Regions from separate parts of the Streptomyces cinereospinus genome, predicted to be linked through region 2. Evidence: riboswitches for the same ligand, from Rfam matches in the RefSeq annotation. Region 2 holds a riboswitch; the other holds the start of a gene.
What was found. Region 2 has a riboswitch for cyclic di-AMP ahead of ACFF45_RS11830 (M23 family metallopeptidase). Riboswitches for the same ligand answer to the same signal wherever they lie in the genome.

Region 1 (3,945 bases), on a different contig from region 2:
ATCCGGCGCTGTCCGACGACGCGTTGGCGGCGGTGGCCCGCTCGGTGGTCGGTTCGCTGGCCACCGTCACCATGTCGGGGCCGGGCACGGTCGAGCTCCAGCCGTGCGGCGTCACCAAGGCGACGGGACTGGCGCTGGCCGCCCGGCATCTGGGCCTGAGCCCGGAACGGACCATCGCCTTCGGGGACATGCCCAACGACATCCCGATGTTCGACTGGGCGGCGCGCGGTGTCGCCATGGCCAACGCCCATCCCGAACTCAGGGCGGTGGCCGACGAGATCACCCTGTCGAACGAGGACGACGGCGTCGCCGCCGTCCTCGAACGTCTGCTGGCCGGGGCCGGCCACGGGGACCGCTCCGACGCCGGCCGCGAAGCCCGCTACGCGGCGCGGTGCGCGGTCCCGTACGCCGGGGCCGCCCCCGGCGGCGAGGCTCAGTACGGGCCGAAGACGTTGTCGATCGAGCCGTAGCGGTCGGCCGCGTAGTTGCAGGCGGCGGTGATGTTCGAGACCGGGTTGTAGGGGTCGTACACCGTGCCGGGCACGTGGTACGCCGCGAAGGTCGGGTCGATGACCTGGAGCAGCCCCTTCGACGGGGTGCCGGCGGCGGCGTTGGAGTCCCAGTTGTTGATGGCGTACGGGTTGCCGGACGACTCGCGCATGATGTTGCGGTAGATGCCGTCGTAGGTCCCCGGGATGCCGTGCTGCGCCATGATGGCGAGCGACTCGCGGATCCAGCCGTCGAGGTTGTTCGGGTACGTCGTCGCGGTGGCCGCGGCGGGGACGGCCGCGGGGGTGGCTGCGGAGGCGCCGGTGGCCCCGATCAGCGGGAGCGCGAGCACGGCCACGCCGGTTCCGGCGACGGCGAGCTTGCGGGCGATACGGGAGCGGCGGGGCTGACCGTTTGCAGGCATGGGGGATGTCCTCTCCGGCGCCTGCGAGGTGAGCTGTCGGGTTCGGGCGGGGAGGTGCCCGGTCGCACTGTGCGGGTGCGACTTGACCCCGAGCCGCTCCGGGTGTCGTGGGGTACGACGTCCGGACCGGCGGCCTACCTGGTTCCCCCGCTCCTGCCGTGCGGTGAGTGAGTTCGTCATGAAGGGGTGCGGGCGGCGGCAGGATTCGGCGTTCCGCCCGACAGGCCGGGAACGTATGCGAGAGCACATGTCCGGAACAAGTGGTCGATTCGCTTATTGCGCGTTTTGATCTTCGAAAGACCTGTTTGCCGTGCTTGATCCTTTTCGGTCGGCAACGGTCAACTCGACCGTGTGCAAAGGTGGATCGCCGGACGCGTGCGAGGCCCGCGTGAAGGTGCCCGCGTGAGCCAAGTCACGTACATGCAGAAGAGCGGCAAATCGGGCAATGAGCCCAAGTCCTGCTCAACCGGCGGCCCGTGGGCGGGTGGCAGGTGGAGGCCGGCGTCCGGCCGCCGCCGCGAGCGGGCCGGCGGCGGGGGCGGAACCTCCCCGGTGGTGCGCGTCGTTGTCGTAGCGGTCGCCCGCGGCGCGGACCGTGGCGGCCGCGGTCGCCCGCGGGCGGCTCCGGGCCGGACGGACCCGCCGGTGATCGGGGGTCACGCGTGCGCGTACGGCCGCGCGCCGCCGGGCGGCGGGATGCGGAGGTCCTCGTGAGTCGTCTCGCGGGGGGAGGGCGTATGAATGGGCATGAGCATGACTCAGGGGGGCGGCTTCGGCGGACGGGCGGCGGAGCGGGTGGGCCGCCGGCCGCGGTGGGGGGCGATACGCGGCAAGGGTCGCCCGTTCTGACTAAGTCAGGAAATAATTGCTCATATCACTCATATCAACCGATCAAAAAACATACCCGCTGTGATCCCATACCGCCCGAGGTGTAACGGTGGGCGGCCTCGGTGATCGAAACATGACCGGATACGCTGACTTGAGTGAAGGCAGCGACCTATCGACATTCCACGTAATCGCCAGTAGACACCAGCAGACAGGAGACCCCACGTGACCGTCGTCGGGCCGTTCGGGCTGAGCGTGCGGGACCAGGCTCTGGAAGCCGATGTCCAGGCCGGATTGGCGGCTGTCGAGGAAGGGCTGCTCGAGGCCACCAAGAGCGAGGTCCCGTTCATCACGGAGGCCGCGCAGCACCTGGTGCGGGCCGGCGGGAAGCGGTTCCGGCCGCTGCTCGTGATGCTCGCCGCCCGGTTCGGCGATCCCTACGCGCCCGGCATCGTGCCCTCCGCCGTGGTCGTGGAGCTGACCCACCTCGCGACGCTGTACCACGACGACGTGATGGACGAGGCCACGGTACGGCGCGGCGTGCCGAGCGCGAACGTCCGCTGGGGCAATTCCGTCGCGGTCCTCACGGGCGACTTCCTGTTCGCCCGCGCCTCGCACATCCTGGCCGACCTCGGGCCCGAGGCGGTGCGGGTGCAGGCCGAGGCGTTCGAACGGCTGGTGACCGGGCAGATCCTGGAGACCGCGGGCCCCTCGGACGGCCGGGACCCGGTCGATCACTACCTCGACGTGCTCGCCGGCAAGACCGGATCGCTGGTGGCGGTCTCGTGCCGGTTCGGCGCCCTGATGTCCGGGGCCGACGAGTCGGTGGTGGACGTACTCACCCAGTACGGGGAGCGGCTGGGCGTCGCCTTCCAGCTCGCGGACGACGTGCTGGACATCGCCTCCGACTCCCACGAGTCCGGCAAGACCCCGGGGACCGACCTGCGCGAGGGCATCCCGACGATGCCCGTGCTGCGGCTGCGGGAGCGGGCGGCCCGGCTGGGGCTGGCCGAGGACGTGGCGCTGTGCGAGCTGCTCGCCTCCGACCTGACCGACGACGCGCGGCACGCGCAGGCGCTGGCCGCGCTGCGGGCGCACCCGGCGCTGGAGCAGGCGCGGCGGGACACCGTGCGGTTCGCGGAGGAGGCGCGGGCGGCGCTCGCCCCGCTGCCCGAGTGCGACGTCAAGGCCGCGCTCACCGAGCTGTGCGACGCCGTGGTGCACCGGGCCGGTTAGCCGTACCGGCCGTCCCGCGCGGGTGAAGGACCGGGCCGGCGCCCCCGACCCCCAGCGGTTCTCCGGACCCCCGGCCGTTCTCCAGCCCAGCGGTTCCCCCGGCCCCTCGGCCGGGGGAACCGCTGCGGGCCGGCCGAACCCCTACGGGTCGAGGGCGGCCGCCGTCCCGTCGTGTCATACCGCAGCAGTACGCGGAGTTGGCACCCCGGTCTGACGCTTGTCGCCGTCCGATTTGGTCATATGGAGACCACGGAACACACCACTCCTCACCGATCCGGGTGAGAATGGCGGCTCGGGGTGGACCCATGCGGGGACGTGACGAGACAGCCGCCGCCGACGACGGAGGTAGGGCACAGATGGCACCGTACGAATCCGACGACACCACGGCCGTGGCGGGCGCGGACGAACTGCGCGCGGCACGGCGGCGCAAGGCCGCACGGTACGTCGTCCCGGCGGCGGTCCTGGGGGTGGCGGCGGGCACCATCGGGCTCGTCCCGGCGATGGCCGACTCCGGCAGCCCCGACCTGCCGAAGATCAGCGCGCAGGAACTCATCGAGAAGATCGCCGCGTCGGACGCGCAGCAGCTGTCCGGCACGGTGAGGATCAGCACCGATCTGGGGCTGCCCGACCTGGGCGGCCTGGAGACCGACCTGATGTCCGGGGCGGCCGCGTCCGGCGGCGAGGGCTCCGCCGCCGACCCGTCGGCCAAGCTCACCGAGCTGGCCTCCGGCACGCACACCCTGCGTGTCGCCGCCGACGGCCCCGACCGGCAGAAGGTGTCGCTGCTGGAGGACGCCGCCGAGTACAGCCTGATCCGCAACGGCAAGGACGTCTGGGGCTACGACAGCGCGTCCAACGAGGTCTACCACGGCACCGCCGCCGAGGGCGCCGGGCAGCGCGAGGAGACGACGGCCCCGGCCACGCCGCGCGAGCTCACCGAGGAGGCGCTGAAGGCGGTCGACGACACCACG
Region 2 (3,945 bases):
GGTGCCGGCGGCCCGGCGGCACTGAGCCGCCGTGCCGCGTGCGGCCGGCGCTCCCGTGGTCCGCGCCGGTCGCGGACGGCCCCGCGGCGTCCGCGGGGGTCCGCTCCGGGCGCGGCGCCCCGGGGGCGCGTCGGGCGGCCTCAGGCCACCGACGCGATCCGCATCTTGATGTCGTCGGGCGACAGCGTGCCCTTGGCGATGACGTGGTCGCCCGACGACTCGCCGCGCAGCCGCCGGCCGATCCACGGCACCAGGTACTCGCGTGCCCACTGGACGTCGTCCCGCCGCACCTCGAAGGTGCCGCGCGGCGGCAGCGGCGGCCAGGGCTGCTCGGGGTCGGCGGGCACGGCGAGGCCGAGCGCCTGGCCGGCGCGCAGCGCCACGCGCGTGTGCCCCTCGGGGGACAGGTGCAGCCGGTCGCCGTCCCAGGCGCGGCGGTCCCGCACGGACTTCAGCGACCACAGGTCGAGCACCGGGCAGCCGTACCGGTCGGCGATGGCCCGCACATGCCCGTTGTAGGTGGCGATCTTGCCGCGCAGGTGCCGCAGCACGGGGACGCCCCGGGTGTCGAAGCCGGTCGTCACCAGCACGGTTCCCGCGGCTGCGGTCAGCGCGGCGACCGCCCGTTCGAAGCGCTCCGCCACGTCGTCCGGGTCGGTGCCGAGGCGCAGGATGTCGTTGCCGCCGGCGCAGAAGGAGACCAGGTCCGGCGCGAGTTCGGCGGCCCGTGGCACCTGCTCGGCCACGATCTGGTCGAGCAGCCTGCCGCGTACGGCGAGATTGGTGTACTGGAAGTCGCCCTCGGGTCGGCGGTCCGCGAGCAGTACGGCGAACCGGTCGGCCCAGCCGACGAACGCCCCGCCGGGGCCGGGGTCGCCGACGCCCTCGGTGAAGCTGTCCCCCACCGCCACGTACGACCCGATCACTGATCTGCTGTCATTCTTCGAATCGTCTGCCACGTCGGACCATCATTCCGTTTCGAATGTGACCTACGCGACCGTAGGGCGGAGTTGACGGACGGTGAGAAAGGCCACGGCCAAAGAATTGGTCAATGACGGAATAAGACCCGGTGACCGGGACGCCGAAGGCCGGCCCCGGGGATCGGGGACCGGCCTTCGGCGGTGCGTGCGGTGCGGTGGGTCAGCCGACGGAGACGCCCTTGGAGCGGAGGTAGGCGACCGGGTCGACGTCCGAGCCGTAGTCCGGCGTGGTGCGGATCTCGAAGTGCAGGTGCGGGCCGGTCGAGTTGCCGGTCGAACCCGACAGGCCGACCTGCTGGCCCGCGGTCACGCTCTGGCCGCTGGAGACGGAGAGCGCGGACAGGTGGGCGTACTGCGCGTAGTAGCCGTCGGCGAGCCTGACGACGACCTGGTTGCCGTACGCGCCGGCCCAGCCCGCGGAGACGACCGTGCCCGCGCCGACGGCCTTCAGCGGGGTGCCGCTGGGGGCGGCGAAGTCGACGCCGGTGTGGTAGCCGCTGGACCACATGCTGCCCGCGACGCGGTAGGCGGTGCCGACGCCGGCGCCCTCCACGGGGGCGGAGAAGCCGGTGGCGGCGGCCTGGGCGCCGGTCGCGGCCGGGGAGGAGCCGGCCTGCTGAGCGGCGGATTCGTCCGTGGGCTTCGAGGACTGCCGCGTCGCCGACGACTCGGCCGGGGAGGACGGGGCGGACGACGAGGAGGAAGAGGAAGAAGGGGATGAAGCGGACGAGCGCTTGTCATCGCTCGCCGCGGCCTTCTGGCCGAGGGTGAGCCTCAGGCCGGGGTGGATGAGCGACGGGTCGTCACCGACCACCTCCCGGTTGTCCTCGTACAGCCGCTGCCAGCCACCGCTGACGTGCTGCTCCTCGGCGATCTTCGCGAGGTAGTCGCCGGCCCTCACCGCGTACGTCCGTACGTCCGTCCCGGCGGCGGACGCCGACGCGGCGGCGGCCTGCCGGACGGCCGTCCGCTCGGCCGGGGCCGACCGGACGGCCTGGTCCGCGGCGGACTGGGGGGTGGCGGACTGGGGGGTGGCGGCGTGGGCGCCGGCGGCCCCCATCAGCGGCAGGGCGAGTGCGGCGCCACCGGTTCCGGCGGCGGCGATGGAACGGGTGAAGCGCTGGGTCTTCGGACGGCGGTGCTTACCCTTCGCGGGCATGGCGAATTCCTCTCCGGCGCCTGCGAGGTGAGCTGTCGGGTGCGGACTGGAGATGCCCGGCCGCGTCGGGACGCGGCTTTACCCCGAGCCGTTCCGGAGACCGGAACAGGCGTTTCTACCTGTGGGTCCCCCGCTCCTGCCGAACACGGGTGAGTTAGCGCGGGCACCGGGCGGCGGCAGGATTCGGCGTCCGTCCGGATCGGTGTGGAACGTAAGCGACCGCGACGCGGCGGGACAAGCGACGAGTTCCGCCGCAACGCCGTTTTCGTGATCCGTTCACCGGAATCCCGGTCACACTCCGTGCATTGCGGCAGGGGTGTTTCTCCTGAATACCCTTGATGAGCATGTGAATTACGTGAACATGCCGAGCCACGCTCGGTCACGGATATGACGCTGCTCACGTGACCCTGCCCCAGGTGGCCTTACATCAGACAGAGTTGGAGCAAATAGCCCAATTCGGACAGGCGGCCCAGATATGACACTTGCGAATAACAGCCACGCCGAGACCGTCTCGCCTCTCCACTCACGGCCCACGGCGCGGCGACGCGCCCCCCTGCGGCGATTTGCCCCTATTCGCACCGTTCACTCGACGGGCATGTGCCTGCCCGAACTCCCCCGCGACCGCCTGTGGACCACACAGGATGGCGGCATCTCGTGCCGTATCGTGCAGGTGGACGTGCCCGTCGACGAGCCGCGCCGACGGGGCCGAGGGAGGGAGCCCCCGTGACGCAGCAGGTGCCGTCGACCGAGCCCGAACTGGCCGGAGTGCGCAACTTCCGTGACGTGGGCGGACTGCCGACCGTGGACGGGCGCCGGGTGCGGCACGGAGTGCTGTACCGCAGCGGCCACCTCGCGCACGCCACCGCCGAGGACGCCGCGTTCCTGGCCTCGCTGGGCCTGCACACGGTCTTCGACTTCCGCAACGCCGCGGACCAGAAGCTGGAGGGCCCGGACATCGGGCTGCCGGGCGTGCGCAACGTCAACCTGCCGCTGACCGACCCGGCGGACGGCGCCGAGTTCTGGAAGATGGTCCGGGAGGGCGACGTGGAGCACCTGCGCGGGATCCTCGCCGACGGCAGGGCCGCCGGCCGGATGATCACCTCGTACCGCGCGATCATCAAGGAGCGCACCGCCGAGCACTCCCAGGTGCTGCACGCGCTCGCCGAGGACAGCGTCCCGGCGCTGATGCACTGTGCGGCGGGCAAGGACCGCGCCGGGCTGTCGATCGCGGTCACGCTGCTCGCGCTGGGTGTGGAGCGGGAGGCGATCCTCGCCGACTACCTGGAGTCCAACGCCAAGCACCGCCGCTACCAGGTGCACCGCAGCGGCAGCTCCGCCTCCGCCCACTCCCCCGAGGTCATGGAACTGCTCAGCCCGCTCTTCGACGCGCGTGCCGAGTATCTGACGGCGGCGCTGGAGACCGTCGAGGAGACCTGGGGCGGCGTCGACGCCTACCTGGAGCAGGGGCTGCGCCTCGCCCCCGAGACCCGGGAGCGGCTGCGCGGGCGCCTGCTCGACTGACCCCCGCCCGGGCCCCCGCCCGCTGACCCGGCTACTTGGCCCCCGTCTCGAACAGCAGGTAGAGGAACGCCGCGAAGAGGTGCCCCGCGACGACGTAGACCAACAACCGGACCCAGATGGCCCGGGGAAGCTTCTGCTCGATGTCGCTCATGGGGTGTCTCCCGTGGTGGGGCCGAGGCACAGCGCGGCCGTGGGGCTCTGCAGCAGGGTGTGGACGAACAGGAGGTCGACCCCGCCCGGGTCCTGGGCGGCGATGCGGTGCGGGGTCAGCGAGTCGAAGTGGGC

Region 1: it holds a riboswitch for cyclic di-AMP, as region 2 does, so the genes downstream of both, ACFF45_RS09410 (transglycosylase SLT domain-containing protein) here and ACFF45_RS11830 (M23 family metallopeptidase) in region 2, are expected to answer to the same signal.

The regions. Positions count from the first base shown of each region.
Region 1 is NZ_JBHMCY010000013.1:72,413-76,357, forward strand. Features, by position in the region: gene ACFF45_RS09405 (HAD family hydrolase) at 1-470, shown strand, start outside; gene ACFF45_RS09410 (transglycosylase SLT domain-containing protein) at 434-913, opposite strand; cyclic di-AMP (ydaO/yuaA leader) riboswitch at 919-1,097, opposite strand; gene ACFF45_RS09415 (polyprenyl synthetase family protein) at 1,964-2,974, shown strand; gene ACFF45_RS09420 (LolA family protein) at 3,331-3,945, shown strand, end outside.
Region 2 is NZ_JBHMCY010000017.1:92,615-96,559, reverse strand. Features, by position in the region: gene ACFF45_RS11840 (TetR/AcrR family transcriptional regulator) at 1-25, shown strand, start outside; gene ACFF45_RS11835 (SGNH/GDSL hydrolase family protein) at 141-926, opposite strand; gene ACFF45_RS11830 (M23 family metallopeptidase) at 1,141-2,139, opposite strand; cyclic di-AMP (ydaO/yuaA leader) riboswitch at 2,144-2,309, opposite strand; gene ACFF45_RS11825 (tyrosine-protein phosphatase) at 2,863-3,660, shown strand; gene ACFF45_RS11820 (DUF6126 family protein) at 3,692-3,811, opposite strand; gene ACFF45_RS11815 (helix-turn-helix domain-containing protein) at 3,808-3,945, opposite strand, start outside.